One region of the Isoptericola maris genome, then DNA from elsewhere that is predicted to be linked to it. Evidence: riboswitches for the same ligand, from Rfam matches in the RefSeq annotation. Region 1 holds a riboswitch; each other region holds the start of a gene.
What was found. Region 1 has a riboswitch for thiamine pyrophosphate ahead of thiD (bifunctional hydroxymethylpyrimidine kinase/phosphomethylpyrimidine kinase). Riboswitches for the same ligand answer to the same signal wherever they lie in the genome.

Region 1 (9,783 bases):
CGTGCGCACGCTCACCGAGAGACGTTCGGCGATCTCCCGGTTGGTCTCCCCGGCGGCGACACGGCGGGCGATCCGAAGCTGGTGCGGGGTGAGGCCGGTGAGCACGTCGGGAACCGAGGTCGCCCCGGCGGCCTCGGCAGCCCGCAGCTCGGTGCGGGTGCGGTCCGCCCACGGGTCGGCGCCACCGCGTTCGAAGAGCAGCAGCGCGTCGCGCAGGCGCTCGCGGGCGTCGCTCGGTCGCCCGTGGCGGCCGAGCCGTCGGCCGTGCAGCAGGAAGGTCACCGCGCTCTCGAAGCGGCCGCCGGCCTCGAGGTGAGCGGCATGGGCCTCGCGGAACAGGGCGTCCGCCTCCGCCTCGGTGGAGCAGAGCAGAGCGCGGCAGCGCAGGAGCAGGGCCGGGCCCTGCGGGTCGGACGCCGTGCGGCTCCACCTGGCGAGCTCCGGCAGTGCGGCGCGACCCGTGGCATGGTCGCCGGCTCCGACGGCCGCCTCGACGAGCGTCGGCAGCACCAGGCCGCGCAGCGCGAAGTGTGCGCCTTCGGCCGACGCCAGCAGCGAGACCAGCCGGCTCGCCGCGTCGGCGGGCCGGCCCTCGACGAGCTCGGTCCGGGCGAGCGCCCACTCGGCCAGCGTGACCGGCTGGGTGAGCCCGTGGCGGCCGGCGGTCGCCAGGGCCGTCGTGGCATGGTCGACGACGTCCCCCGAAGGTCCCTGCACGGCCGCCGTCAGGGCCAGCACCGCGTGGTGGTGCGCCGCCGTGTTGGCGCGACGTGACTGCTCCGCGGCGCGCAGCCCCGTCAGCGCGTGTTCGCGCGCCTGCGCGTGGCGTCCCGCTCGCAGCTCGGCGTAGGCCACGTACTCGGTGGCGCGGGCGACGAGCGCGGGGTCGTCGGCCGCACGAGCGGCGGCCAGCGCACGGGCCCCCGCGCGGCACCCGTCCTGGACGTCTCCGGTGAGCAGTGCGGCGGCCGCGCCACGCAGGAGCGCCTCGGGATCGTGCCCGGCGAGCGCGCCGCGCACCACCCGACGCAGTGGTCCGGCAGCCTCCGACGTCCGGCCGTGCAGCAGTGCGAGCATCCCGGTCAGGTAGTCCCGGGGAGCGCCGTCGAGAGCGGCCTGACCCAGGGCCGTGGTCAGCGCCTCCACGCACGCGACATGGTCGCCCGCGCTCCACGCGGCGTTGACGGCGGCCAGCGTGGCGATCAGCGCGGCCCCGGGCTGCTCGCCGAGCTCGGACCGGGCGAGGCTGAGGCTGGCGTAGGCGTCGTGCACGGGACCGTCGGCATGGAGCCGGAGCCCGCGGGCGAGCTCGGTGTGCCCTCGCATCGCGGTGGTCTGCATGCCGAGAGGCTAGGTCGACCGCACGGTCGCGCCACTCGTCCTTGTGCCGGGACACGGGTGCCCGGTCCCCGCGGTGTGCCACCGCACACGACGGCGGGCGGACGCATCGGGTGCGCCCGCCCGCCGTCGAGGTCCGCCGTCCCGGTCGGGACGAGGTCAGGCCCGGGTCAGAACGGGCACGAGCTCTCGTACTTCTCCACGTCCGAGAACCACCCGGTCGAGGGTCCCGGGCAGAGGAACTGCGTGTACCGCGTGTCGTCGTCGACGAACCGCTTGAGCCAGGAGATCGAGTACTTCGCGATCGTCGTGTTGGAGCTGTTGGGAGCGAAGTGGCTGGCCCCGTCCAGCTCCAGGTAGGCCTTCTGAAGGTCTCGGTCGAAGGACTCGTAGAACGGCTCGGCGTGCGTCTCGTGCCGGGCGACGGAGTCGTACTCGGCGCCGAAGATCAGCGTGGGGGTGCTGACCGACGACCAGTTCTTCTTCACGTGCCACGGGGTCATGGGGATGGCGGCCTTGATGTCCGGGTTGTCGTCCACCGCGCGCAGCGTGCCGCCGCCGCCCATCGAGTGGCCCATGAGCGCGAGCCGGTCGGCGTCGATCCGGTCGGCGACCGGGCTCGAGTCGGTGAGGTAGTCGAGGGCCGCCTGGAGCTGGCGGGCTCGGGAGTCGGGCTGGTCGTAGATCGAGTTCGTGGCCATCGTCAGGACGACGAAGCCCTGGGACGCGAGCCGCGGACCCAGCCACGAGATGGTCCGCTCGGTGCCGGTGTAGCCGGGCGAGATGACGACGGCGCCGAAGTCGCCGTCGCGCGTCGTGGTCGGGTAGTAGATCGTGCCGCCACCGAAGCCCGAGACGAGGCTGGAGACGTTCCGCTCGGAGATCGAGTAGCTGCCGCGCGACGCCTCGATGCTCGACTCGGTCGGGTTCGGGCCACGCTCGTGGGGGTTGTCCGCGCCCTGGGCGGCGGGGCCGGCGGCGATGCCGACGCCCACGGCGACGGCGAGCGAGGCCAGGATGCCGGTCACCCGCTGGCGGGTCCGGGAGGTGCTCGGTGAGTGCTGCATCGTACGTCCTCTCTGACGGGGCCCCCGGCGGGAGCCGTTGCTGCCCAAATAGCGTGCGGTGCCGGCCCGCCGGGTGGCATCGGCAAGATCGCCGGTCCGGTGCCGGCGGCGCGAGCCCGAGACACCGTCTCAGGCCCTGGTGGCGGCAGGCTACGGTGGTCCCACGACACGGGGTGCGCCCACCGGGAGCTGAGATCACACCCGTCGAACCTGATGCAGTCCGCACTGACGAAGGGATGTCGCCCATGCCGTCGACCCTGCCCACCCGCCACGGATCGCCGTGGCGCCCGCGCCCCGTCCCGCGGGTGCTGTCCGTCGCGGGCTCGGACCCGTCCGGGGGGGCCGGCATCCAGGCGGACCTGAAGGCGATCGCGGCAGCCGGTGGCTACGGCATGGCTGCGCTGACGGCGCTGACGGCGCAGAGCACCCGAGGGGTGAGCGCCGTGCACGTACCGCCCCCGTCGTTCCTCGCCGCGCAGCTCGACACGCTGCGTGCCGACGTCGCGCTCGACGGGATCAAGGTGGGGATGCTGGCGTCGTCGGCGGTCGCCGACGTCGTCACCCGGTGGTTGGACGACGGCGCGGGAGTCGACGGTCCCCCCGTCGTCGTCGACCCGGTCATGGTCGCGACCTCGGGGGACCGTCTGCTGGACCGCGCCGCCGAGGACGCGGTGCGCCGGCTGCTCGACCGGGCGGACGTCGTGACGCCCAACGTCCCCGAGCTGGCCGTCCTGCTGGGCACGCCCGTCGCGACGACCTGGACGGGCGTCCTCGGTCAGGCTGCCCGGCTGGCCGCCCGGCACGACGTGCTCGTGGTGGCCAAGGGCGGTCACCTGCCCGGCGACGAGGTGCCGGACGCGCTCGTCGGGCCGGGCGGCGTCGTCGCCGAGCTGCCGGGCCGGCGCGTCCCCACGACCAGCACGCACGGTACCGGGTGCTCGCTGTCCAGCGGGCTGGTCACGCGCTACGCCCGTCACGGCGAGTGGGAGCGAGCGCTGCGGGAGACCAAGGCCTGGCTGACGGACGCCGTCGTCGCGGGAACGGCGCTCGAGGTCGGCAGCGGCTGCGGCCCGGTCGACCACTTCTGGGCGCTGCGCGGGGTGCTCGTCGAGAGTCCTTAGCAACGCCGAACGTCGTGGTCCGGACCGTTCTCACCGGCCAAAGCGGGCGTGACCATGACGTTCGGCACGGGAGGGTCAGTCGAACAGGTCGCCGAGGTCGCCGATCTCGTCCAGGATGCCGCCGAGCACCATGCCACCCAGGACGGCGCCGAACGCTCCGGAGCCGGTGCGGCCGGACGCGGGCCGACGGTGTCCTTCCCACGGCTGCGGGCCAGGATGCGCGACGTCTCGGCGTGCCAGGTCGGCGGCCTCGGTGGCCAGGGCGGACGCGCGGCGCGCTCCGTCGACCGCTGCCTCGGCGTCGGTGACGTCCCGTGCCGCGGCGAGCTCGCGCTCGGCCGCGGCGAGCCGGGTGCGGGCGTCGGGGCCGACCGGCGCGCGGTAGTCGTCCACGACGGAGCGTGCCGCCGCGACCTGGCGCGCCGCGTCGTCGAGCGCGGGCCCGCGCTGCGCTGCTGCTCGCCGGGAGCGTTCGTCGCGCTCGATCCGGTCACGGACGGCGTCGTCCAAGGCGGTGTTGGCCTCACGGAGCCGGGTCAGGGTGGCGATCGGGTCGGTCGGCGCCCCGGGCGCGGGCAGGGTCCGCAACGTCTCGGACAGGGCGTCCGCCGCGAGGTCGACGGCGCCCTCGCGGCGGGTCGCCGGCATGGCGCGGGCCTGGGCGAGCTCGGTGCGGGACTCGGCGACCAGTGCGCCGAGGGCAGCCTCGGCACGCAGTGCCTCCGACTCGAAGTCATGGACGGCGGACAGCAGGCCCTCGGCGCGGTGGAGGGCGTCCTCGGCCGCGCGCGTCCCCGCTGCCGCTTCGGCGACCTGCTGGGAGGCGAGCCTGCGCCGGGCGGCGCCTGCGCTCCGGGCGGCGAAGTCCAGGAGGCGTCCGGCCTGGGCCGGGTTGTCGGCCACGGGCGCGAGCGCGTGCTCCGTGTAGTCGGCATGGAGTCGCTCGACGTCGTCACGTGCCGGGTCGATCGCGCCCCGCACGGTCTCGATGCGTTCCTCGACGCGGTCGACCGCTTGCGGGGTGGCCCGGGCGGAGCTGCGCCGCGCCGTCAGCGTGGCGTCGAGGTCGTCGAGCGCCGTGCCGGCGGCGCCGCACAGCTCCACGATGCGACCCGACCACGCCCGGCGTTCGGCGTCGGTGTCCGGCACGTGGTCGTGCAGGAGCTGGTTGAGATGGAACGCTTCGCGCAGGTGTTCTCTGGCCTGCCGCAAGGCTGGTCCGGCCTCCGCGGTGGCAGGCTCGCCGAGCTCGGCCACGGCGAAGGACAGCTCGTCCTCGGCCAGCCGCGCACGTTCGTCCGTGCGGACCAGCGCCGACCCGGCGGCCGTCGTCAGACGGGCGAGCTCGGTCTCGGCGGCCTCCCGTCGACGTCCTCGGCGGCCCCGGAGCGCGAGCGCGAAGCCTGCGACGACCACCAAGACCACGCCCGTCACCACACCGACCAGCTGCACGCCATCCATGCCGGGAATCGTACGGGCATCCGGGAGCGGCCGGGACGGTCGGCCACGGGTGGCTCAGGCCGGCCTGCGCGCGACGACCTCGAAGGTGTGCCAGTGCTTGGGGCCGCCGAACGAGGGACCGTCGTGCTCGCGCTCGTCGACCACCAGCACGTCCAGGCCGTCGATCAGCTCACCGACGTCCTCCTCGTGGTGGAAGGTCAGCGCGTCCGCCGTCGCAAGGTCGGTAGCCCACTCGTCGCGCTCGCCGAAGAGCGTGACGCCGACCCAGCCGCCCGGCGCGAGGGCGCCGCGGACGCCCTCCCAGACGCGCGCGAAGTCCGACGGCGGGACGAAGGGCAGCGCGTAGGAGGCGTGGACGAGGTGGGCGCTCGGCAGCGGGAGCGCCTCCTGGACGGTGGCCACGCGCACCTCGAGACCGGCGCGCAGCGCCGGAGGCACCAGGCGGGGCACCAGGTCGGCCGTGCCCGGGGCCGGGTCGACCGCGAGCACGTGCCAGCCCGCACGCACGAGAGCCGTGGCCTCGACCCCGCTTCCCGCACCGAGGTCGACGGCCTGGCGGCCCGCCCCCTCCCCGGCCCGGGTGAGCAGGTCACGGCAGAGCTGCCGCGGAGCGCGTCCCGTCTGGCGGGCGTTGTAGAGATCCCAGTGCGCGAGGTCGAAGCGGGTCACCCGCAGATCATGCCCCGGGCAAGCATGTCGATGCTCGGTGGGATGATGTGAGCGATGCCACCCGACTCTCCTGAACGCCCCGCGCCCGCCGGCTCCCAGCTCGGCACGGTCGCCTCGGTGCTGCGGCTGCTGCCCTACGTCCGTCCGGCGCTACCACGCCTCGTCGGCGGTCTGGTCGCCTCCCTCGGGGCGAGCCTCGCGGCACTGGCGATCCCGCGGGTCCTCCAGCGCCTCGTGGAAGGGCCGCTCGCGCAGGGCGTCGCCGACCACGACTACGCCGCGCTGCTGTGGCCGACGCTCGCCGTCCTCGGTCTCGGGATCACCGAGGCCGGCCTCATCCTCCTGCGCCGCAACCTCGTGATGTACCCGGGCACCCGGGTCGAGGCGGCGCTGCGCACAGAGCTCTTCCGTCACCTGCAGCAGCTCCCGGCGGCGTTCCACGACCGGTGGCCAGGGGGTCAGCTGCTGAGCCGCTCCATGACCGACCTGGGCCTCCTGCGGCGATGGCTCGTGTTCGGGCTGCTGCAGCTCGTGGTCAGCACCGTCACCATCGCCGTCGGTGTCGCCCTCCTCCTCACGACCGCCGGGTGGCTGGGACTGGTCTACCTCGCCGGTGCCGTCCCGGTGACGATCATCGCGTTCCGGTTCTCGCGCCGCTACCGCGTCATCGCCCGGCTCTCGCAGGACCAGTCCGGCGACCTGGCCAACACCGTCGAGGAGTCGGTGCACGGGATCCGGGTGCTCAAGGCCTTCGGCCGCGGGGACGACGCGCTGGAGTCGTTCTCCGGGCAGGCGGAGGAGCTGCGCCGCACGGAGATCCGCAAGGCCGGCAACCAGGCCACCGTGACCACCTCCCTGCAGCTCGTCCCGGAGCTCACGCTCGCGGTCTGCCTGATCCTCGGCATCTGGCTGGCAGCCGAGGGGCAGTTGAGCGTCGGCGCCCTCGTCGCGTTCTTCCTCACGGCAGCCGTCATCAACGGCCCGGTCGTCGACCTCGGCATGACGCTGTCGATGACCCTCAACGCCCGCACCGCCGTCGACCGCTTCTTCGAGGTGGTCGACACCCCGAACCCGCTGACCGACCCGGCCGACCCTGTCGACCTCGGCGAGGGTGAGGGCCGCGTCGTGCTGCGCGACGTCGGTTTCCGGTACGCCGACGCCCCGGCGCCCGTGCTCGACGGCGTCGACCTCGAGCTGCCGGCAGGCACGACGACGGCGCTGGTCGGATTGACCGGGTCCGGCAAGTCCACCCTCGCCCTGCTGGTCCCGCGGCTCGCCGACGTGACCACGGGCGCCGTCGAGATCGACGGCCACGACGTGCGCGACCTGTCCCGGCACGACGTGCGACGTGCCGTGGCCGTCGCCTTCGAGGACCCGACGCTGTTCTCGGCGTCGGTGCGCGACAACGTGCTCCTCGGCGTCGACGACGACCTGCCCGCCGAGGCCCGCGAGCAGCGGCTGCACGAGGCCGTCGAGGTCGCCCGGGCGGGCTTCGTCCACGACCTGCCGCGGGGCGTCGACACCCGCATCGGCGAAGAAGGGCTCTCCCTGTCCGGCGGCCAGCGACAACGCCTCGCCCTCGCCCGGGCGATCGCCGCCCGGCCCCGCGTGCTCGTCCTCGACGACCCGCTCTCCGCCCTCGACGTCACCACCGAGGAGGCCGTCACGGCTGGCCTGCGAGACGTGCTCCAGGGCACCACCAGCCTCGTCATCGCCCACCGGCCGTCGACGGTGGCGCTCGCGGACCGGGTCGCCGTCCTGTCCGCGGGGCGCATCACGGCGGTCGGGACGCATCGTGAGTTGCTCGCCTCCGACGACCACTACCGCTATGTCATCGCCTCGCTCGAAGCCGACTGGAAGAGCGGCGAGCACGACCACGCGACGGAGGCGACCCGATGACCGCGCCGCGCACCACGACGCCCGACAGCTGGGCGCCCCGCGACGTCCACACCGACGACGTGTCCCAGCTCGACCGGACGACATCGCGCGCGGTACGCAGCCGCTCGCTCCGGCTTCTCGGGGAGCTGCTGCGTCCCCGGTGGCGCCCGCTGGCCTGGGCGGGGCTCCTGATCGTGGTCGGGACGCTCGGCCAGGTGGCAGGGCCGCTCCTCGTCCAGGCGGGGATCGACACCGCGCTGCCCGCCCTGCGCGACGGCGACCCCGGTCGGCTCGTGACCATCGGCGGCGCGTACCTCGCGGCCGCCGTGCTGGGCGGCGTGTGCGCCGGCGCGTACGTCCGGGCCGCGGCCCGCGTCGCCCAGAGCGTGCTCCTGGAGCTGCGTCGCCGGGTCTTCCGGCACACGCAGCGGCTCTCGCTCGAGTTCCACGAGTCCTACACCTCGGGTCGCGTCATCAGCCGCCAGACCTCCGACCTGGAGGCGCTCCGCGAGCTCTTCGACGGCGGGCTGACGGGCGTGGTGTCCTCGCTGATGCTCATGGTGTTCACCGGAGCGGCGCTGTTCGTCGTCGACTGGCGGTCGGGGCTGGTGCTGACGGTCGCCCTCGTGCCCGCCTGGTTGCTGACCCGCTGGTTCCAGCGGCGCTCGCAGCTCCACTACCGCGAGCAGCGCGGCGCGTCGGCACGGCTCATCGTGAAGTTCGTCGAAACCATGACGGGCATGCGGGCGGTCCAGGCGTTCCGGCGCGAACCCACCACCCAGGCCGAGTACGCACGGCTCGGCGAGGAGTACCGCGACGCGAACCTGCGCATCTTCGGCGTCAACGGCCGCTACCAGCCAGGGCTCGTGCTGATCGGCAACGTCACCGTGGCGGCAGCGCTCGCCTACGGCGGGTGGCGGGTCTTCGAGGGGCAGCTCGAGCTCGGTGCGCTCGTCGCCGTGCTGCTGTACGTCAAGCGCTTCTTCCAGCCGATCCAGCAGCTCGGCATGTTCTACAACGCGCTGCAGTCAGCGGTGGCCGCGCTCGAGAAGGTGTCCGGGCTGCTCGCGGAGGAACCGACGGTGGTCGAGCCGCAGCGCCCGACGCCGTTGCGCAGGGCTCGTGGCGAGCTGCGGCTCAAGGACGTCACGTTCGGCTACGGCAAGGGCCCGGTGGTGCTCCCCGAGCTCGACCTGACGATCCCGGCCGGGCAGACGGTCGCGCTCGTCGGCTCGACCGGGGCGGGCAAGTCGACGCTGGCCAAGCTCGTCACCCGGTTCTACGACGCGAGCGAGGGGCGGGTGCTCCTCGACGGTGTGGACGTGCGCGACCTGTCCACCCGGGACCTGCGGCGTGCGGTGGTGATGGTGACGCAGGAGGCGTACCTCTTCAGCGGCACGGTGCGCGAGAACATCGCTCTGGGTCGCCCGGACGCCACCGACGAGCAGATCGAGGCGGCGGCTCGGGCGGTCGGGGTGCACGACTTCGTGACCGGTCTGCCCGACGGGTACGGCACCGAGGTGAACAAGCGGGGCGGTCGGGTCTCGTCGGGGCAGCGCCAGCTGCTCAGCTTTGCCCGCGCCTTCCTCGCCGACCCGGCGGTCCTGGTGCTGGACGAGGCGACGAGCTCGCTCGACGTCCCGGGGGAGCGGTTGGTGCAGGCCGGCCTCCAGACGCTGCTCGCCGACCGGACGGCGATCATCATCGCCCACCGGCTCTCGACGGTCGCGATCGCGGACCGCGTGCTCGTGATGGAGGGCGGTCGCGTCGTCGAGGACGGCACGCCGCAGGAGCTGGTGATGCAGCAGGGGCGGTTCGCGGCGCTGGATGCCGCGTGGCGGGACTCGGTCGTCTGACCTCCTTGCGGCCGACCGACCGGACGGTATGCTGGCGGTCCGGCGACAGGAGAGGTGCGACATCGTGGTCGACGTCCGAGAGCGAGACAGCGGTACCCGGGGCCGCGTCATCACCTACCCGGTCGCGCTGCGCGCCGCCCGCCGGCGGTTCGTGGCATCCGGCGGGCTGGCGATGGACCAGCTCACCGAGGACCTGTGGGTGAGCAGGGCGACGCTGTACCGGGTCGTCGGCAGTCGCGACCGCTTGCTGGGCGACGTGCTGTGGCAGCTCGCGGCACGGACCCTTGACCGGGCGCGCCACGACACCGACGACGCGGCGATGGGCGGCGTCGACCGCCTCCTGGCGGTCGCGCAGCGTTTCGACGACGAGGTCGGCCTCTACGAGCCGTTGCA
Region 2 (9,783 bases), on a different contig from region 1:
TGAGGATCTCGGCAAAGGCTGATTACGCAGTGCGCGCGTCCGTGGAGCTGGCGGCCGCGACCGACGAGCATCCCGTGTCAGCCGAGGTTCTGGCCTCCGCCCAGCAGGTGCCGCACCGGTTCCTCGAGGCGATCCTTCGTGACCTGCGCCGTGAGGGCATCGTGGCGAGCCGCCGCGGGGCCGGCGGCGGGTACGTCCTGGCCCGGCCCGCAGCCGAGGTCTCGGTGGCCGACGTCGTCCGGGCCGTGGACGGCCCCCTGGTGTACGTGCGCGACCAGCGCCCGTCCGACCTGGACTACTCGGGGTCTGCCGCATCGCTGCTGCACGTCTGGGTGGCGCTGCGCGCGAACGTTCGGGCGGTGCTGTCCCAGGTGACTCTCGCGGATCTCGCTACGGGGACGATCCCGGCGGAGATCCGTCTCCTGGTGGACGACGACGAGGCGTGGGAGAACCCCTGACGGAACGGCTCCGTCGGAGCCGCCCGGGTCACGCTCGGTGCGACGTTCCCGAGACACCCCTCGACATTAAACCGATGGGACCGATAGGGTATGTCGAGTAACTCGTCGTTCCCACGTCGGAGGCTCTCGTGCCCACTCTCGTACTGCTCGCTCTCGTCGGACTCGGGGCGCAGCTCGTCGACGGCAGCCTGGGCATGGCCTACGGGGTCACCTCCACGACCCTGCTGCTGATGATCGGCACGAACCCGGCCGCAGCCTCGGCCACGGTCCACCTGGCCGAGATCGGGACGACGCTCGCCTCCGGTGCATCGCACTGGCGCTTCGGCAACGTCGACTGGCGGGTCGTGGCGCGCATCGGCCTGCCCGGCGCGGTCGGCGCGTTCGCCGGCGCGACGTTCCTGTCCTGGCTCTCCACGGAGATCGCCGGCCCGCTCATGTCGGTGCTGCTGCTCGGCCTGGGGGTCTACGTCCTGTTCCGGTTCACCTTCCGCGGGCTGCGCACCGACCGGATCGGGCAGCCGCTGCGCCGCCGCTTCCTGACGCCGCTCGGCCTGGTGGCCGGGTTCATGGACGCCACCGGCGGGGGCGGCTGGGGGCCCGTCGGTACCCCCGCGATCCTCGCGAGCGGACGTCTCGAGCCCCGCAAGGTCGTCGGTTCGATCGACACCAGCGAGTTCTTCGTCGCGGTGGCGGCCAGCCTCGGCTTCCTCGTCGGCCTCGGGACGGCCGGGATCGACGGCTCCTGGGCGATCGCGCTGCTGATCGGCGGGCTGATCGGCGCACCGATCGCTGCCTGGATCGTCCGGTGGGTGCCGCCGCGCGTCCTGGGCTCCGCGGTCGGTGGGGTCATCGTGCTGACGAACACGCGCACGCTGCTCCGCACCGACCTGGTGTCGGTGGGCAGTGCCGCGACGACGGTGATTCTCGCCGTCGTGGCTGCCGTCTGGGTTGGTGCGGTCGTCTACTCGGTCCGGGCGCACCGCAGCGAGCGTGCTGCCGCAGCCGCCGAGTCGTCCGGGGCAGGGGACGAGGAAGCGTCCGACGCGGCCCCCGTCGGATGACGGAACGCCTCCTCAGGTGGCAGTTCTGGGCCTCGGGAGTACGGTGGGCGGCACACGAGTCCTGACCGGGTGCTGAGCCCGGAACCCGGGGGAGATGTCATGAGCGGTTCGTCGTCGCACCGCACCGTCGGGGGTGCCGGCCTGGCCGGCGCGGCCGAAGTTCTCGCAGCGGGTGTACAGCTCGTCGTGGGCCGGTACCGGGTCGAGCTCGACTCCGGCCGCACCTGGTGGTCCGACGAGGTGTACCGGATGCACGGGCGTGAGCCGGGCGAGATCGAGCCGAGCATGGACGCGCTGAGGTCTCGCACGCACCCCGACGATCGCAGCCGGGTCTCCCGGACCGCCGTGGTGGCGATGCGGTCGGGACGGCCGTTCAGCAGCGCCCACCGGATCGTCGACCCGCACGGGAAGGCGCGGACGGTCGTGGTGACGGGGCAGGCGCACCTCACCGACGACGGCGAGATCACGCACGTCGCAGGCTATGTGCTGGACGTCAGCCCGGTGACCCGTGAGGCGCTGGACCGCGAGTCCCAGCGCGCCGTGGGACGGGCCATGGTGTCGGCCTCTGCTGTCGAGCAGGCCAAGGGTGCGTTCATGGTGGTGCACGGCATCGCGGAGGCCGAGGCCGGCGACAAGCTCGGCGAGGCGGCTGCACGGGCCCAGATCCCGTTGCAGGCTGCGGCCGCTCAGATCGTCGAGGCGATGGCCGGCGCCGACGGCGACCCGGCGGTGCGGCTCGAGGCGGCCCTGGCCGCCGTCCACACCGTGGAGCGGCCTCGTGGGCACGAGGCGCAGCTGGCCCGACGGCGGCAGCGCACCCGCGGCTGAGCGCGCCTGCGCCGGTCCGGGCCTCAGACCACGGAGACCTGCTTGGCCCGCCGGTCCACGGCCTTGGTGACGCCCTGCCGGGCGAGCCGCCGGGCGAGGACGGCGACGCCGCCGGTGACGGCCGCGAACGTGATCGCCTGCACGATCGGGATGTCGTCCGCGTCCAGGTCGATCGGGGCGTCGTTCCCCGTGGCCTTCTCCCAGATCACCTTGATGAGCTTCTGCGCGACCCACCCGGCCGCGAACGTCGCCGCGACCGTCCCGATCTTGAGGCCCAGCGAGGGCTCGGACTGCGGGGAGAGCTCAAGGTGATCCACGGATCCTCCAGTACCAGACGGCGGCATCGGGCGAGGCTCGCGAGGGGTCCGCCCGACGGACGTCACCACCGTAGCGTGCGCACGGTGTGTAGGCTCGGAGGGAACGACAGGGGAGCGCCACCGAGCGCTGAGAGTGCGGATCTCCGCAGACCCTCGAACCTGACCCGGTTAGCACCGGTGGAGGAAGTCGGGCTTCTCGATCCCGTCGTCCGTGGACATGGACGACGGCCCCCCTTCAGATCCGTCTGAGGAGGACGAATGATCATCCGTACCCGCCGCACCCTGGCGACGGTCGCCGCTGTCGGCCTGCTGCCCGCACTGGCCGCCTGCTCGGGCAGCGAGGCCCCGGGGGAGTCCGGTGGGTCGTCGACCGACGGCGAGCTCTCGGGCACCGTCACGCTGGTCACCCACGACTCCTTCGCCCTGAGCGACGGGCTGCTGGAGTCCTTCGAGTCGAAGACGGGGCTGCAGGTCGAGCACGTGGCCGCCGGCGACGCGGGCACGCTGGTCAACCAGCTCGTCCTGACGCAGGACAGCCCGCTCGGGGACGTGGTGTACGGCGTGGACAACACGTTCGCGTCACGCGCCGTGGAGGCGGGGGTGTTCGAGCCCTACACGCCGACGGACCTCGACCCGTCGGTGACCGCGCAGGCGGAGCCGGGCCTGGTGGCCCTGACCCCGATCGACCGTGGCGACGTCTGCCTCAACGTCGACACGGCCTGGTTCGAGGACGCGGGCATCCAGCCGCCGGCCACCTTCGAGGACCTCACCGAGGAGGAGTACGCCGACCTGACCGTCGTCACCAACCCGGCGACGTCGTCGCCCGGCTTCGCGTTCCTGCTGGCCACCGTCAGCGCGTTCGGCGAGGACGGATGGCAGGACTACTGGGCCGAGCTCGCGGACAACGGTCTGCGCGTCACGGACGGCTGGTCGGACGCGTACTACGTCGACTTCTCGGGCGGGGGCGAGGGCGGCGAGCGACCGATCGTGCTGTCGTACGCGACGTCGCCGGCGGCCACGGTCACCGAGGACGGCAGCGCCTCGACCACCGCGGCGTTGCTGGACACCTGCTTCCGCCAGGTCGAGTATGCGGGCGTCCTCGCGGGGTCCGACAACCCGGACGGCGCCCGGGCGCTGGTCGACTTCCTGACGTCGGGGCCGGTGCAGGCGGACGTCCCGGGCAGCATGTACATGTATCCCGCGGACGAGTCCGTGGAGCTGCCCACCGAGTGGGAGCAGTTCGCGCCGCTCGCCGAGGAGCCGCACGAGGTCGCCGCGGAGGAGATCGCGGCGCACCGTGACGAGTGGATCGAGCAGTGGACGGCCACGGTCATCGGGTGAGCCGGAGGCGACGCGAGGGTGAGGGGCGCAGCGGAGCAAGACACTCGCCCGGAGCGGAGCCGCAGGGTCACCCGACGCAAACCCGGGTGAGCCGGAGGCGACGCGAGGGTGAGGGGCGCAGCGGAGCAAGACACTCGCCCGGAGCGGAGCCGCAGGGTCACCCGACGCAACTCCGGGTGAGCCTGCGGCTCCGACCCCGGCAGGCGTGGCTGGGCTGGGGGGCCGCGGTCGGTGTCCCTCTGGTGTTCCTCGCCGTCTTCTTCGCCTGGCCGGTGGTCGCGCTGGTCGTCCAGGGCTTCTTCGCGGACGACGGCGCGGGCGGGCGCACGCTCGACCTCTCCGGCTTCGCGGAGGTCCTGGGTCAGCCGCGCACGTGGCGGGTGGTGGGGCAGACGCTCGCGCAGGCGTCCGTGGGGACGGTGCTGAGCGTGCTGCTCGGCATCCCGGGCGCCTACCTGCTGTACCGGTGCCGGTTCCCCGGTCGGACGTTGCTGCGTGGGCTGGTGACGGTCCCGTTCGTGCTGCCGACCGTCGTCGTCGGTGTCGCGTTCCGGCACCTGTTCACGCCGTCGGGGCCGCTGGGGTGGCTCGGGTGGGAGGAGAGCTTCGCGGGCGTGGTGGTCGCGCTCGTGTTCTTCAACTACTCGGTGGTGGTCCGCACGGTGGGCGGGCTGTGGGAACGGCTGGATCCCCGTGCCGAGCAGGCTGCGCGGGCTCTCGGTGCGACGCCGTGGCGCGCCTTCCGCACGGTGACGCTGCCGGCGCTGGGTCCGGCGATCGCCTCGGCGGCGTCGGTCGTCTTCCTGTTCTGCTCGACGGCGTTCGGCGTCGTCCTCGTGCTCGGCGGCATGCGGTACGGCACGATCGAGACGGAGATCTGGATCCGCACCACGCAGTTCCTGGACCTGCGTGCCGCGGCCGTGCTCAGCGTGCTGCAGCTCGTGGTGGTCGTGGCCGCGCTGCTGGTCAGCGGCCGCCTGCGTGCCCGCCGCGAGCGGGCCTTGCAGCTCACGGGCGAGCGGTCGGGCGCCCATCCGCTGGACCTGCGCTCCGTCCGGGACGTGCTGCCCGCGGTGGCGACCGCCGTCGTCGTCTGCGGGCTGGTCGCGTTCCCGCTCGCGGGTCTCGTCCTGCGGTCGTTCCGGGGGCCCGACGGCGCCTGGTCGCTCGCGAACTATGTCGCGCTGGGGACGACGGGCGGGCGCAACGCGCTGACCGTGACCGTGTGGGAGGCGACGGCGAACTCGTTGCGGATCGCGGCCCTCGCCACGCTGATCGCCGTGGTGGTCGGCGGGCTGGTGGTGCTGGTCGTCTCGCGCCGGCCGCGTTCGCGCGGCCTGCGGCGCGCCGTCGGGGGGCTCGACGCGGTGTTCATGCTCCCGCTGGGGGTGTCGGCGGTGACGGTCGGGTTCGGGTTCCTCCTGACGCTCGACCGGCCGCTGGGTCTGGACGTCGACCTGCGCACGTCGGGGCTGCTGGTGCCGATCGCGCAGGCGGTCGTCGCCATCCCGCTCGTGGTCCGCACGATGCTGCCGGTGCTGCGGGCGATCGACCCGCGGTTGCGGGAGACGGCGGCGGTGCTCGGCGCGCCGCCGGGCCGGGTGCTGGCCAGCGTGGACCTCGCCCTGGCGGCGCGGTCGCTGGGGCTCGCCGTGGGGTTCGCCTTCGCGGTGTCGCTCGGGGAGTTCGGCGCGACGTCGTTCCTGGCCCGGCCGGACGCCGCGACGCTGCCGGTGGTGATCTACCGGCTCGTCGGGCAGCCCGGCGCGGAGAACTACGGGATGGCGCTCGCGGCGTCGGTGGTGCTGGCGCTGCTTACCGCGACGGTCATGATGGTGGCGGAACGGATGCGTGGCGACGGCGGCGGAGGGGAGTTCTGATGACGGTCTCGCAGGAGCGCGGTGCCGGCCTGGCCGTGCGCGACGTCGTCGTCCGCTACGGGCAGCGGCGCGGGCACGCGGGCACGACGGCGGTCGACGGCGTCTCGCTCGACGTCGCGGCCGGCGAGGTGCTGGCGCTGCTGGGGCCCAGCGGCTGCGGCAAGTCCTCGCTCCTGCGGGCGGTGGCCGGCCTCGAGCCGGTGGCGGCGGGTTCCGTGGCGTTCGACGGTGCCGACCTGGCGGGCGTGCCCGTGCACCGTCGGGGGTTCGGGCTGCTGTTCCAGGAGGGCCAGCTGTTCCCGCACCGCGACGTCGCGGGGAACGTGGCCTACGGGCTGGCCGACCGGCCGCGGGCGGAGCGGGCCGAGCGGGTGTCCGAGCTCCTGGCCCTGGTGGGGCTCACGGGGTTCGGCGGGCGACCGGTGGCCGAGCTGTCGGGCGGGGAGAAGCAGCGGGTGGCGCTGGCGCGCGCCCTGGCCCCCCGGCCGCGGCTGTTGCTCCTCGACGAGCCGCTCTCGGCCCTCGACCGGGGCCTGCGCGAGCGGCTGGCCGTCGAGATCCGGGCTGTCCTGCACGCGACGGGCACGACAGCGGTGTTCGTCACCCACGACCACGACGAGGCGTTCACGGTGGCGGACCGGGTGGCGGTGATGTCGGCGGGCCGGCTCGCTCAGGTCGCGGCGCCGGAGGCATTGTGGCGGGCACCCGCCACGCGCGAGGTCGCGGAGTTCCTCGGGTACCAGACGTTCCTGCCGCACGCCGACGGTCTCCTCGCGGTCGGTCCGGCGGGCCTGCGGGTGGTCGACGGCGGCTCGGGTGGCGCTTCCGGTGGCGCGTCGGTGGGCGGTGAGGTGCGGCACGGCGTCGTCGTCGCGACCACGTTCCGGCGCGGTCGCACCGAGGTCACCGTGGACGCGGACCTGGGTGCGGGCGAGGAGCGGCTGGTCGCCCTCACGGACGGCAGCGTGCCGGCGGCCGACGACAAGGTGGGCTTGGTGCTGGACCCGCGGGGCTGCGCCGTCGTGCCCGGCTGAGGATGACGACGGGGCGCCGCGGCGCTCAGCCCTGCGCGTCGTGCACGAGCAGCGCCACCTGGGTGCGGTTCTCCAGGCCGAGCTTGTCCAGGAGCTGGGAGACGTGCGCCTTGACCGTGGGCACGCTGAGGTGGAGGCGGGTCGCGATCTCGGCGTTGGAGGCGCCCCGGCCGAGCTCCGCGGCGACGTCGCGCTCGCGGGCCGTCAGTGCCCCCAGGGCCGCGTGCGCCCGTTCCCGGGCACCGCCGGTACCGGCGACGGTCTCCATGAGCCGCCGTGCGACGTCGGGCGCCAGCACCGGCTCGCCCGCCGCGGCCGACCTGACCGCGGCCGCGATCCGGGCGGGCGGCATGTCCTTGAGGAGGTAGCCGGCGGCGCCGGCGTGCAGGGCGCCGCCGACCTCCTCGGCCGTGTCGAAGGTGGTCAGGACGACGACGGCGGGCGGTGACGGCCGCGCCCGGACGGTGCGCGTCGCGTCGATCCCCCCGACGCCGGGCATGCGCAGGTCCATGAGGACGACGTCCGCCGGGTGGGCGTCGAGCACACCGGGGACCTCACCGCCGTCCGCCGCCTCGGCGACCACCCGGATGCCGTCGGCGCCGTCGAGCATGAGGCGCAGACCGGCGCGCACGAGCGCGTCGTCGTCCACGAGCACGACGCGCACGCTGCGCTGCGGGGAATCGGTCATCGGTCCCACGGTAGCCAGGCCGCGAGCGTGAAACCTCCGCCGGCACGCGGGCCCGCGTCGAACCGGCCGCCGAGGAGCGTCACCCGCTCGTGCAGCCCGACGATCCCTGTGCCGCTGCCCGGTCCGTCGCCCGGTGCGCCCGGCCGTCCGCCGTCGTCGGCCACGCGCACCGTGGCCTCACCGGGTCCGATCTCGAGCTCGACCCGGACGGCCGCGCCCGCGGCGTGCCGGCGCGCGTTGGTGAGACCTTCCTGGACCACGCGGAAGAGCGTGGTCCGCACGGCCGGTGGCACCTCGGCGGAACCGGCTGCCGGCGCGTCGTAGGAGACGGCGCTCCCGGCCTCCCGCGCCTCCTCGACGAGGCCCGCGACGTCGTCGAGGTCCGGTGCGTGGTCGAGGCCGTCCGCGCGCAGCAGGCGGATCACCTGGCGGAGGTCCTCGAGCGCGTCGCTGACGCCGGAACGCACGCGGCCGGCCGCCGCGGCGAGCGCTGCCGGGTCGGCGTCGGGCCGGTACTCCAGCGCCCCGGCGGTCGCCGCGAGCAGGGAGAGCCGGTGGGCCAGGGTGTCGTGCATCTCGCGCGCGATCCGGGTGCGCTCGGCCGTGCGAGCCTCGGCCACCCGCTGCTCCTGCTCGGCCTCGGCACGCCGGGCGCGGTCGCGCAGCGACCACAGCACGAGCGCCCGCTCCTGCCAGAACGCCCCCCAGCCGAGCAGCGCGGCGTGCACCGCGACGTCGCACAGCAGCCACCAGACGAGCGGGAGGGGGACGGGGTGCCACAGCGCCTGGACGGCGTGCCCCAGCGTCCCGGCGACGGCGACGAGCAGGGCGGTGCGGATCGGGCGGCTCCGGGCCACCTGCAGCGTCGCGGCCGTGGCGGCAGGCGTCGCGGCGGGGGAGAGCGCGGCCAGTGCCGCGAGCCCGAGTGCCGCGGCGACCGTGTGCCGAGTGAACAGCAGGGCCGTCAGCCCGAGCGCCGCCAGCGCGACGGAGACGTCGAGGAGCAGCCCGGTGCGGACGTCGAGGTTCGAGGTCACGACCACCACGGCGGTCAGCGCGGCGATCGCCAGCCAGGCGCCGATGAGCAGGCGTCGCGGGAGGGTCGCGGGAGGGACGTGCATGGCAGGAACGCTACGGCTGCCCGCCGGGTCCCGACACCGACGAAGGTCGGGGGCGTCCCCGGCTCCGGTCGGGGTGCCCGACGACGGAGGTCCCGGCAGCGACCTCCCTCCGGCCGAGGCGCAGGTCGCCCCGGGGCTCGCACGCTGGGTACCGACAGCATCCGAGGACGGACCGGCAGCGCCGGCGGGAGGAGACGGGACGATGACCCATCAGACGACGGGACGGATGATTCCGGACGGGAACGGGACCGGGCGGCGCGGCGGGGTGCTCCGCCGTCGGACCCCGGCGTGGGGCGTACCGCCGCTGGCCGCGGCGGTCGCTGCGGTGGTGTGGACGGTGGCGACCGTGAGCGGCGCGGAGCTGGTCGCGAGGACCGGTGGCGGCCTGCGCGAGGTGGGGCTGGTCGACGTCGTCGTGGCCGGGCTCACGGCCGGGCTGCTCGGCTGGGGCGTGCGTGCGCTGCTGCGGCGGCTGCCCGGCGGCGGTGACCGGGTGTGGCTCGTGCTGTGCGGCGTGGTGCTGCTCGGCTCCTTGGCCGGCCCGCTGGGCGCGGCGACACGGGAGGCCGTGGGGTTCCTGGTCGCCGAGCACGTGGCCGTCGGCGCGACGATCGCGCTCGGCCTCCGGCGGAGCGCCTCGGGAGGCGGGGTCGACCACACCGCGGGCTAGCGCCTGGCCCATCCATGATGCGGTGCACGCTGCTGAACGGCTGACTCGCCCTGACCGTCACCGCGTTCTCGGCGAAGCGACAGGCAGGACGAAAGCCTCCTCCTGACCAGCGCGGACGGTCAGCCTCGCCAGGCAGGACGCGGCAGGGCGGGCAGCGCGAACACCGCACGGGCATGGTGCATGAGGAGCAGGAGGGGGTCGCGGCGCGCGACGAACGCGTCGTCGGGCACCAGACCGAGGGCGCGTCGGCGGTGCAGCATGGCGAGCTCCGTCGCGGCCTGCTGGTAGTCCGCCAACGCGCGAGCGGGCCCGCGCCCGAGGGCGGCCCGGACCTGTTCGCGGGCCCGGCGTCTGCGGTGCAGCGAGGACAGCATCCACAGGTCGG
Region 3 (9,783 bases), on a different contig from region 1:
CTCGATGGCCGCGATCGAGGCGACCAACCAGACCAAGCAGGTCGTGAAGACCCTCACCGACTGGACCCTCGTCGAGCCGTCGCAGCAGACCGCGTCGCGCCGCATCCACCTGCACTTCCTGCACGCACCGGCCGAGGTCCTCGGCGAGGACGGGAAGGTCGTCGGCCTGCGCACCGAGCGCACGGCACTGCAGGGCGACGGCACGGTGAAGGGCACGGGCGAGCTCCACGACTGGCCCGTCCAGGCGGTCTACCGTGCGGTCGGCTACTTCGGGTCGCCACTGCCGGAGATCCCCTTCGACCACCTCAAGGGCGTCATCTCCAACCGGGAGGGTCGGGTCGTCGACCTTGAGGGCGAGCACCTGCCCGGCGTGTACGCCACCGGCTGGATCAAGCGTGGTCCGGTCGGCCTCATCGGGCACACGAAGTCCGACGCCTCGGAGACGGTGCGGCACCTCGTCGAGGACGTCGCCGACGACGGCCGCACGGCTCCGCACGGCGACCCGCAGCAGGTCGTCGACTTCCTCGTCGAGCGCGGCGTCGACGTCGTCACCTGGGACGAGTTCTCCCTCCTGGACGCGCACGAGATCGCGCTGGGCGAGCCCCACGGGCGCGAGCGCATCAAGGTCGTCCCCCGCGAGGAGATGATCGACATCGCGAAGGGTCGCGCCTGACCCTGACGTACGACGAGGCCCGACGGCGGTGGGAACCGCCGTCGGGCCTCGTGCGTTGCACGGGTGTCGCCTGGAAGGAGAACGCACGTGGGTCATCGGCACTTCAACGGTCTCAAGACCGTGCTGCTCTTCGGGGTGCTGTGGGCGGTGCTGCTCGGCATCTGGGCCGTGTTCTTCCGCGGCAGCCAGAGCATGCTGTTCGTCTTCGCCGCGCTCGGCCTGATCAGCACCGCCGTCGGGTACTGGAACTCCGACAAGATCGCCATCAAGGCGATGCACGCATACCCCGTCACCGAGCTCGAGGCGCCGGAGATGTACCGGATCGTGCGCGAGCTGTCCACGGTCGCCCGGCAACCGATGCCGCGCCTGTACATCTCCCCGACGCAGGCGCCCAACGCCTTCGCCACCGGCCGCAACCCGAAGAACGCCGCCGTGTGCTGCACGGAGGGGATCCTGCGCATCCTCGACGAGCGCGAGCTGCGGGGCGTGCTCGGCCACGAGCTCATGCACGTCTACAACCGGGACATCCTCACCTCGTCGGTGGCCTCGGCGCTGGCCGGTGTCATCACCTCCCTCGCGTCGTTCCTGATGTTCTTCGGCGGGGGTGACCGGCGCGACGGCGGCAACATGCTGGCCGGCCTGGCGCTCGCCATCCTCGCGCCGTTCGCGGCGATGCTCATCCAGATGGCGATCTCGCGCACCCGCGAGTACGACGCGGACGAGGACGGCGCCAAGCTGACCGGTGACCCGCTGGCGCTGGCCTCCGCGCTGCGCAAGCTCGAGCAGGGGACCGCCGCGGCGCCGCTGCCCCAGACGCGGGACCTGGAGAACGTTTCCCACCTCATGCTGGCCAACCCGTTCCGCGGCGGCGGTATGGCGAAGCTCTTCTCGACCCACCCGCCGATGGGCGAGCGGGTCTCCCGCCTGGAGAAGATGGCCGGCGGGACCGGATTCGGTCCCGGCGGCATCTCCCGCTACTGAGCGACGCCCCCTGCCGGGGTCAGCGGGCGGGGTGGTGCCCGGCCAGCATGGCCTCGAGCGCCACGGCGACGCCGTCCTCGGCATGGTGGCCGACGACGGCGTCGGCCTCGGCGAGCACGTCCGGGTGGGCGTTGGCGACGGCGATGCCGCGCCCGGCCCAGCGCAGCATGGGCAGGTCGTTGGGCATGTCCCCGAAGGCCCACACGTGGGCGGGCTCGATGCCCAGCCGAGCGCACCAGCGGGCGAGCGCGGCGTCCTTGGTCACCTCCGGGGCGAGCAGCTCGGCGAGGCCCGCGGCCCCCGAGAACGCGAGGAGCGCCCGTGGCCCGACGGCGGAGCGGACGACGGCGAAGAACTCCTCCTGCTCGCGGTCGCCCGCCTCGTGGCCGACGTCGCCGGGCCGGGTGGACAGCGCCGCCCCCGGCCGGACGGCGAGCAGCTTGCCGACAGGCCCGTCGGCCGCTGCCGGGGTGCCGCCGTCGGGCAGCGTCTCCTCGACCGGCACGGACCGCGCCGTCGCGGGCAGGTCGGTCTCGTCCCGGGGGAACCAGGGGTCGAAGGCGGGGCCGCCGGGCCGCTCGAACCCGAGCGCGATCTCGGGGACGGCGGCACGGAGGTCCGTGACGAGCCCGCGCAGGGCGTCGTCGGCGAAGCCGCGGACCTCGAGCGCGGTGCCGGTCGCGAGGTCCCAGACGGCGGCGCCCCCGAGGCAGACGACGCGACCGTGACCACCCACGCAGTGGGCCAGGCCGGGCAGCCAGCGCGGCGGGCGGGCCGTGACGAACACGATCTCGATGTCCTGCGCCTCGACGGCTCGCAGGGCGGACCGGGTGCGGTCGGAGACGGTCCCGTCCGGGCTCAGGAGCGTGCCGTCCAGGTCGGTCGCCACCAGACGGGGGAGGCGGCCGGGGGTGCTCACCGGTAGTTGACGAACTGCAGCGCCACGTCGAGGTCCGCGCCCTTGAGCAGGGCGATGACGGCCTGCAGGTCGTCGCGCTTCTTGGAGCTGACGCGCACCTCGTCACCGGTGATCTGGGTCTTGACGCCCTTGGGGCCCTCGTCGCGGATCAGCTTGGTGATCTTCTTGGCGTCCTCGCTGCTCAGACCCTCCTTGAGCGTGGCGGGCAGGCGGTACTCCTTGCCGGAGGCCTGCGGCTCGCCCTCGCCCGTGTCGATGGCCTTGAGCGAGACGCCGCGTCGGATCAGCTTGGTCTGGAAGACGTCGAGAACGGCGTTCACCCGCTCCGCGGAGTTGGCGACGAGCACGATCGCGTCGCCGCTCCAGGAGATCGAGGCGCCGACGCCGCGGAAGTCGTAGCGCTGGTTGATCTCCTTGGCGGCCTGGTTGAGGGCGTTGTCGACCTCCTGGCGGTCGACCTTGGAGACGATGTCGAACGACGAGTCGGCCATGGCGGTGCTCCTTGCGTGCTGAGGGTCAGGGCTCGTGGACCACGGTAGCGGTCGCGGCGGCGGCCAGTCGTGTCGCCCGTGCCGACCGGGTCCCGTCGACCGTGAGGACGACGAGCGCGACCCACACGAGAGCGAACCCGACCCACCGTGACGGCGACATGTGCTCGCCGAACAGGAGCAGGCCGACGAGGAACTGGAGCGTCGGCGTCAGGTACTGGAGCATCCCGAGCACGGACAGCGGCAGGCGACGCGCAGCGGCCCCGAAGAGCAGCAGCGGCACCCCGGTGACGATGCCGGCGCTGACCAGCAGCAGGGCGTGCCCGACGCCCTGCTGCCCGAACGTGGAGACACCGGCGGCGGTCAGCCAGCCGAGGTAGGCCAGGGCGAACGGAGCGGCCACCGTGGTCTCCACCGCGAGGCTCGGCAGCGCACCGACCGTGCGCCCCGCGCGGTTCTTCGTCAGCGAGTAGCTGCCGAAGGAGAAGGCCAGCACCAGCGAGATCCACGGCAGACCGCCGACCCCCGTGGAGATGACGACGACGGCGGCCGCGCCGAAGCCGAGGGCGACCCACTGCGCGGGCCGCAACCGCTCGCGGAGCGCCAGCACGCCCAGCAGGACGGTCACCAGCGGGTTGATGTAGTAGCCCAGCGCGGCGTCCAGGACGTGTTCGCTGAGCACCGCGTAGACGTACGTCACCCAGTTGGTGACGATGAGGATCGCCGCGACCGTGAGCACGCCCAGGGTACGGGGGTTGCGGAACACCACCGTGTAGGTCCGCAGGGACCGGGTGACGGTGAGCAGCAGCACGCAGAACACGAGCGACCACACGATCCGGTGCGCGATGATCTCGACCGCGCCGGCGGGCTCGAGGAGCGGGAAGTAGAGGGGCATGGCGCCCCACAGGAGGAAGGCTCCCAGGCCCAGCGGCAGGCCCCAGCGGGGCGCGGGCGGGGCGGCGGTGGTGGTCACCAGCGCAGGATATGCCGCGGGGTGACAAGTGCCACGGTGGACGGATTTCCGCAGCGGCCACCTGGCCGCTATGGTTGTCTCCGCAAGGTCGTCCGCGGCCTTGCTCGGCAGGTTGCCCGAGCGGCCAAAGGGAGCTGACTGTAAATCAGCCGTCATCGACTTCGGGGGTTCGAATCCCTCACCTGCCACCGCACGGAGCGGTTCTCATCTCGGTGAGGTTGTTCCGGCACCCGGGGAGGGTGCAGGTGCGGCAGGGGAAGCCGGATTTCGTCCGGACCGCCCACGCCGTGTAATGTTCTCTCCGCGCCCCGATAGCTCAGTCGGTAGAGCATCTCCATGGTAAGGAGAAGGTCAAGGGTTCGATTCCCTTTCGGGGCTCTGTGACACGACGCGGGTCCGCCACCCGAGACAACGGGTGGACGGTCTCGCGCTGAGTCACGCGCGGCGGGGTAGCTCAGCTGGTCAGAGCGCACGACTCATAATCGTGAGGTCGCGGGTTCGAGCCCCGCCCTCGCTACCAACCACACGGCAACACACGGTTCGACGGCCGGCGTCGAACCACCCAGATCCTTGACGCACGTTGCGCCTTCCGGGGGCGCGAGAGGTGACACACCATGGCTTCCAAGAGCGCGGACGTCCGCCCGAAGATCACGCTCGCCTGCGTGGACTGCAAGGAGCGGAACTACATCACCAAGAAGAACCGTCGCAACAACCCGGACCGCCTGGAGATGGCGAAGTTCTGCCCGCGTTGCGGCAAGCACACCGCTCACCGCGAGACCCGCTGACGCGGTCTCGTCGCGAGACTCCACACCGACGTGGCGAACACCCAGCCCGACACCGCCTTCGCAGGCCGTGAGTACCCGGCCACCGAGCCGTACCAGGTAGGGCGCGAGAAGATCCGCGAGTTCGCCGACGCCGTCGGCGCCCAGCACCCCGCGCACCACGACACCGTGGCGGCGCGGGGTCTCGGCTATCCGGACCTCGTCGCGCCGCCCACCTTCGCGGTGGTGGCCGCCCAGCGCGCCGAGTCGCAGTACGTCGCGGACCCTGCTGCCGGGATCGACTTCGCACGCGTCGTGCACGCGGACGAGAAGTTCGAGCACCACCGCCCGATCGTCGCCGGCGACGAGCTGGTGACGGTCCTGCACGTCGACTCCGTCACGCAGCGGGCGAGCATCTCCATGGTCACCACCCGGTGCGAGATCTTCGCCACCGGGGCCGACGACGCCGCTCCGGGCGAGCACGTCGCCACGGTCACGTCCAGCCTGGTCGTCCGCGGGGAGGACTCCTGATGACCACGCAGCGCCCCGAGCTGGCCGAGCTGGCGGTGGGTGACGTCGTCGCCACCCGCACCCTCGAGCTCGACCGCGCCACCCTGGTCCGCTACGCCGGCGCCAGCGGCGACTTCAACGCGATCCACTGGGACGAGGGCTTCGCGACCGACGTCGGGCTCCCCGGGGTGATCGCCCACGGCATGTGCACGATGGGCTCCGTCATCGGCGTGGTCACCGACTGGGTCGGCGATCCGGGTGCGGTCGTCCGGTACGGCACACGATTCACCAAGCCGGTGCCCGTCCCCGCCCGCGGGAGCGCCGTCGTCGACGTCGTCGCGACGATCGGTGCGCTCGACCCCGAGGCCGGCACGGCACGGGTCGATCTCACCGTCACCCACGAGGACGTCAAGGTCCTCGGTCGGGCCCAGGCCGTCGTGCGACTCGCCTGACGACACCCTGCCAGGCTTCATCGGTCCCGCTCTGCTCTGCTCCGCACGCCCCCACGGCCCTCGCCGTGGGGGCGTGCTACGTTGACCGGGATCCCACGGGAGCCTCACGCAGGGGCTGAGATCGGGCTGACGCGGCCCGGACCGTCGAACCTGACCGGGTCATGCCGGCGTAGGAAGATGGAGTACCACATGTCGCACGACGCACCGTCGCGCGCGCTCGCCTTCGAGCGCGACATCGAGACCGGGATCGTCGTCCCGGTCACCGAGATCACCCTGGCCGACGCCCCTGACGGGTCGGCCAACCCACCGGTGCGGATCTACCGCACCGACGGCCCGGGCGGCGATCCCACGCAGGGGATCCCGGGCCTGCGCACGGCATGGATCGCCGGGCGCGACGACACCGAGGAGTACACGGGGCGGGAGCGCGACCTGGCCGACGACGGCCGGGGAGCCCGACGGCGGGGAGCCGCGTCCGCCGAGTGGCAGGGCGAGCGGCGCACGCCGCGTCGCGCGCTGCCCGGGCGCAAGGTCACGCAGATGCACTACGCCCGCCGGGGGGAGATCACCCCGGAGATGCGGTTCGTCGCGATCCGCGAAGGGGTCGACGTCGAGCTGGTGCGCTCGGAGGTCGCGGCGGGCCGCGCGATCATCCCCAACAACGTGAACCACCCCGAGTCCGAGCCGATGATCATCGGGCGCGCGTTCACCGTGAAGGTCAACGCCAACATCGGCAACTCCGCGGTGCACTCGACGATCGCGGAGGAGGTCGAGAAGCTGCAGTGGGCCACGAAGTGGGGTGCCGACACCGTCATGGACCTGTCCACCGGCGACGACATCCACACCACCCGGGAGTGGCTGCTGCGCAACGCGCCGGTCCCGATCGGCACGGTGCCGATCTACCAGGCCCTCGAGAAGGTCGACGGTGACGCGTCGCGCCTCACCTGGGAGATCTACCGCGACACGGTCATCGAGCAGTGCGAGCAGGGCGTCGACTACATGACGGTCCACGCCGGCGTGCTGCTGCGGTACGTCCCGCTGACGGCGAACCGGGTGACCGGCATCGTGTCGCGGGGTGGGTCGATCATGGCCGGCTGGTGCCTGGCGCATCACCAGGAGAACTTCCTGTACACGCACTACGACGAGCTCTGCGAGATCTTCGCGCGGTACGACGTGGCGTTCTCGCTCGGGGACGGGTTGCGTCCCGGGTCGATCGCGGACGCCAACGACGCCGCCCAGTTCGCCGAGCTCGACACCTTGGCCGAGCTGACCAAGAGAGCCTGGGAGCACGACGTCCAGGTGATGGTCGAGGGCCCGGGCCACGTCCCGCTGCACCTGGTGCGCGAGAACGTCGAACGGCAGCAGGAGCTCTGCGACGGCGCCCCCTTCTACACGCTGGGGCCGCTGGTGACGGACATCGCACCGGGTTACGACCACATCACCTCGGCCATCGGCGCCACGGAGATCGCCCGGTACGGCACGGCGATGCTCTGCTACGTCACGCCCAAGGAGCACCTGGGCCTGCCGAACCGCGACGACGTGCGCACTGGCGTCGTCACCTACAAGATCGCGGCGCACGCGGCCGACGTCGCCAAGGGGCACCCGGGTGCCACCGAGCGGGACGACGCGCTGAGCAAGGCGCGGTTCGAGTTCCGCTGGCGGGACCAGTTCAACCTCTCGCTGGACCCGGAGCTGGCCGAGGAGTACCACGACGAGACGTTGCCCGCCGAGGCGGCGAAGACGGCGCACTTCTGCTCGATGTGCGGGCCGAAGTTCTGCTCGATGCGCATCTCGCAGGACATCCGCGACGAGTTCGGCGACGCCGAGGCCCAGCGTGAGCGGGTCGCGGGGGCGGAGGCGGAGATGGCCGCGGGGATGGCGGCCAAGTCCGCAGAGTTCCGGGCCGCCGGGGGAGAGGTCTACCTGCCGACCCCGACGATGCCCACCCCCGCCGAGGTGGTACCCGACCCGGCGAGGTAGTACCGCTCTCCCCGAGGTAGTTGCCCGCCTGTCGAGGTAGCAGGCCGGTGGCCGAGGTAGTGCCTGACGGCGTCAGGTAGCGCCGGGCGGGAGCGTCGAAGCGGGGTGTCGGGTCCCGTGCACGGTCGTCAGTCCCGAAGTGGAGGGCGCCCTGCGCCCGTGAACGCGACCGTGCACGGGACCCGACACCCCGCGGCACCGCCAGCCCCACGTCCCACGCGGTCTCAGATAGTGGCTCGTCTGGACCTGGGACTTAGGTGAGACTAAGTTAGGCGAGCCTGACCAACTCATCCCCTTCGGCGAGGAGCCCCCGGACGTGCCCACCACTCCGCCCGACGCGACGCTGACCTGCACCGACGCTCTCCTGAACAGCAGCACGGCGAGCTCCTACGCCCGCTCGGTCGGCCAGGTCGTCGACGACGTCGCCGCCCGCCTCGCCGCCGTCGAGCAGCCCTGGAGCGGCGCGAGCCGCACCGAGCTGGCCGCCCTCGTGGAGGGCGTCGACCTCGACGCACCCATCGGCACCGACAGCGCCTTGCGTGAGACCGCGGACCTGTACGCCACCCACGCGGTGTGGTTCCACGACCCTGCGTACGCGGCGCACCTCAACTGCCCCGTGGCGATCCCGGCCGTCGGTGCCGAGGCGATGCTCGCCGCGATCAACACCTCGGTGGACACCTACGACCAGTCCACCGTGGCGACGCTCATGGAGCGCCGGCTCGTCGGGTGGACCACCGAGCGCATCGGCTTCACCGGCGGCGACGGCGTGTTCACCTCCGGGGGGACGCAGTCGAACCTCCACGCCCTCCTGGCCGCCCGGGAGAGTGCGCTGACCGGGCCGGACGGCACGCGCCTGCGGGGTGTCGCGCGGCACGGGCTGCAGGACCGGCTGCGCATCCTGACGACCTCCAGCAGCCACTTCTCGGTCGCGAAGTCCGCCATGATCCTGGGGCTGTCGGACGACGCGGTGGTCACGGTGGGTGCGGACGCCGACGGCCGCATGGACCCTGGTGCGCTCGCGGAGGCGCTCGCGACGACGGCGCGGGTCGGCGACGTCGTCATGGCGGTGGTCGCCACGGCGGGCACCACGGACCGTGGCTGCATCGACCCGATCGCGACGATCGCGGACCTGTGCGACGCGACCGACGCGTGGCTGCACGTCGACGCGGCCTACGGCGGCGGTCTGCTCGTCTCGGCGGCTCGTCGTCACTGCCTCGACGGCATCGAGCGCGCCCGCTCGGTGACGGTCGACTTCCACAAGACGTTCTTCCAGCCGGTGTCCGCCAGCGCGGTGCTGGTGCGCGATCCGGCCGACCTGGCGCGGACCGCCTGGCACGCCGACTACCTCAACCCGGTCCCGGAGGCGGGCGCGGCCGACGTCGAGATCAACCAGGTCGACAGGTCGCTGCAGACCACGCGCCGGTTCGACGCGCTCAAGCTGTGGGCGACGCTGCGGGCGGTGGGTGCCGACGGGATCGGCGAGATGGTCGACGCCGTCTGCGACCTGGCTGCCGCGGTGCACGCGGACCTGAGGGACGACCCGGAGCTCCACCTGGTGGGGCGCACCGACCTGTCCACGGTGCTGTTCCGCTACCAGCCCGCCGGGGTCACGGACGCCCAGGCGGACGCCCTGGTGGCGCGGGTGCGGCGGGTGCTGTTCGACTCGGGGCGTGCGAGCGTGGCCAGGACGGTCGTGGAGGGGCGTCCCTGCCTCAAGCTCACCCTGCTCAACCCGGAGGTCACGCTCGACGACGTCCGCCACGTGCTGGGACTGGTGCGCGGCGCGGCGCACGGCATCCTCGCCGGTCAGGCGCTCGCCGACGACCACGTGCCCCCGTGCCGGGACGTGCACCCGCACCTGGACCGCTACGACACCACGGAGGCGGCACGATGAGCACCTACGACGTGGTCGGCATCGGCATCGGCCCGTTCAACCTGGGGCTCGCCGCGCTCGCCGACCCGTTGGCGGACGTCGACGCGGTGTTCCTGGACCAGGCGGACGAGTTCCGCTGGCATCCCGGCATGATGCTCGAGGGCGCGACCATCCAG

Region 2: it holds a riboswitch for thiamine pyrophosphate, as region 1 does, so the genes downstream of both, ACH5HR_RS13915 (thiamine ABC transporter substrate-binding protein) here and thiD (bifunctional hydroxymethylpyrimidine kinase/phosphomethylpyrimidine kinase) in region 1, are expected to answer to the same signal.
Region 3: it holds a riboswitch for thiamine pyrophosphate, as region 1 does, so the genes downstream of both, thiC (phosphomethylpyrimidine synthase ThiC) here and thiD (bifunctional hydroxymethylpyrimidine kinase/phosphomethylpyrimidine kinase) in region 1, are expected to answer to the same signal.

The regions. Positions count from the first base shown of each region.
Region 1 covers NZ_JBLUNY010000001.1:231,189-240,971, forward strand. The annotation lists gene ACH5HR_RS01105 (LuxR C-terminal-related transcriptional regulator) at 1-1,341, opposite strand, end outside; gene ACH5HR_RS01110 (alpha/beta hydrolase family protein) at 1,509-2,405, opposite strand; TPP riboswitch at 2,565-2,659, shown strand; gene thiD (bifunctional hydroxymethylpyrimidine kinase/phosphomethylpyrimidine kinase) at 2,651-3,526, shown strand; gene ACH5HR_RS01120 (hypothetical protein) at 3,602-4,987, opposite strand; gene ACH5HR_RS01125 (class I SAM-dependent methyltransferase) at 5,042-5,656, opposite strand; gene ACH5HR_RS01130 (ABC transporter ATP-binding protein) at 5,711-7,555, shown strand; gene ACH5HR_RS01135 (ABC transporter ATP-binding protein) at 7,552-9,390, shown strand; gene ACH5HR_RS01140 (QsdR family transcriptional regulator) at 9,455-9,783, shown strand, end outside.
Region 2 covers NZ_JBLUNY010000010.1:401-10,183, forward strand. The annotation lists gene ACH5HR_RS13895 (RrF2 family transcriptional regulator) at 1-458, shown strand, start outside; gene ACH5HR_RS13900 (sulfite exporter TauE/SafE family protein) at 587-1,519, shown strand; gene ACH5HR_RS13905 (PAS domain-containing protein) at 1,619-2,347, shown strand; gene ACH5HR_RS13910 (DUF4235 domain-containing protein) at 2,371-2,664, opposite strand; TPP riboswitch at 2,763-2,867, shown strand; gene ACH5HR_RS13915 (thiamine ABC transporter substrate-binding protein) at 2,923-4,005, shown strand; gene ACH5HR_RS13920 (ABC transporter permease) at 4,188-5,885, shown strand; gene ACH5HR_RS13925 (ABC transporter ATP-binding protein) at 5,885-6,919, shown strand; gene ACH5HR_RS13930 (response regulator) at 6,945-7,607, opposite strand; gene ACH5HR_RS13935 (sensor histidine kinase) at 7,604-8,728, opposite strand; gene ACH5HR_RS13940 (DUF6069 family protein) at 8,931-9,398, shown strand; gene ACH5HR_RS13945 (PrsW family intramembrane metalloprotease) at 9,518-9,783, opposite strand, start outside.
Region 3 covers NZ_JBLUNY010000009.1:149,451-159,233, reverse strand. The annotation lists gene ACH5HR_RS13880 (FAD-dependent oxidoreductase) at 1-673, shown strand, start outside; gene htpX (zinc metalloprotease HtpX) at 761-1,654, shown strand; gene ACH5HR_RS13870 (HAD family hydrolase) at 1,674-2,573, opposite strand; gene ACH5HR_RS13865 (YajQ family cyclic di-GMP-binding protein) at 2,570-3,064, opposite strand; gene rarD (EamA family transporter RarD) at 3,090-4,034, opposite strand; tRNA gene ACH5HR_RS13855 (tRNA-Tyr) at 4,141-4,222, shown strand; tRNA gene ACH5HR_RS13850 (tRNA-Thr) at 4,340-4,412, shown strand; tRNA gene ACH5HR_RS13845 (tRNA-Met) at 4,478-4,554, shown strand; gene rpmG (50S ribosomal protein L33) at 4,649-4,819, shown strand; gene ACH5HR_RS13835 (FAS1-like dehydratase domain-containing protein) at 4,850-5,326, shown strand; gene ACH5HR_RS13830 (MaoC family dehydratase) at 5,326-5,757, shown strand; TPP riboswitch at 5,845-5,950, shown strand; gene thiC (phosphomethylpyrimidine synthase ThiC) at 5,947-7,734, shown strand; gene ACH5HR_RS13820 (pyridoxal phosphate-dependent decarboxylase family protein) at 8,051-9,628, shown strand; gene ACH5HR_RS13815 (lysine N(6)-hydroxylase/L-ornithine N(5)-oxygenase family protein) at 9,625-9,783, shown strand, end outside.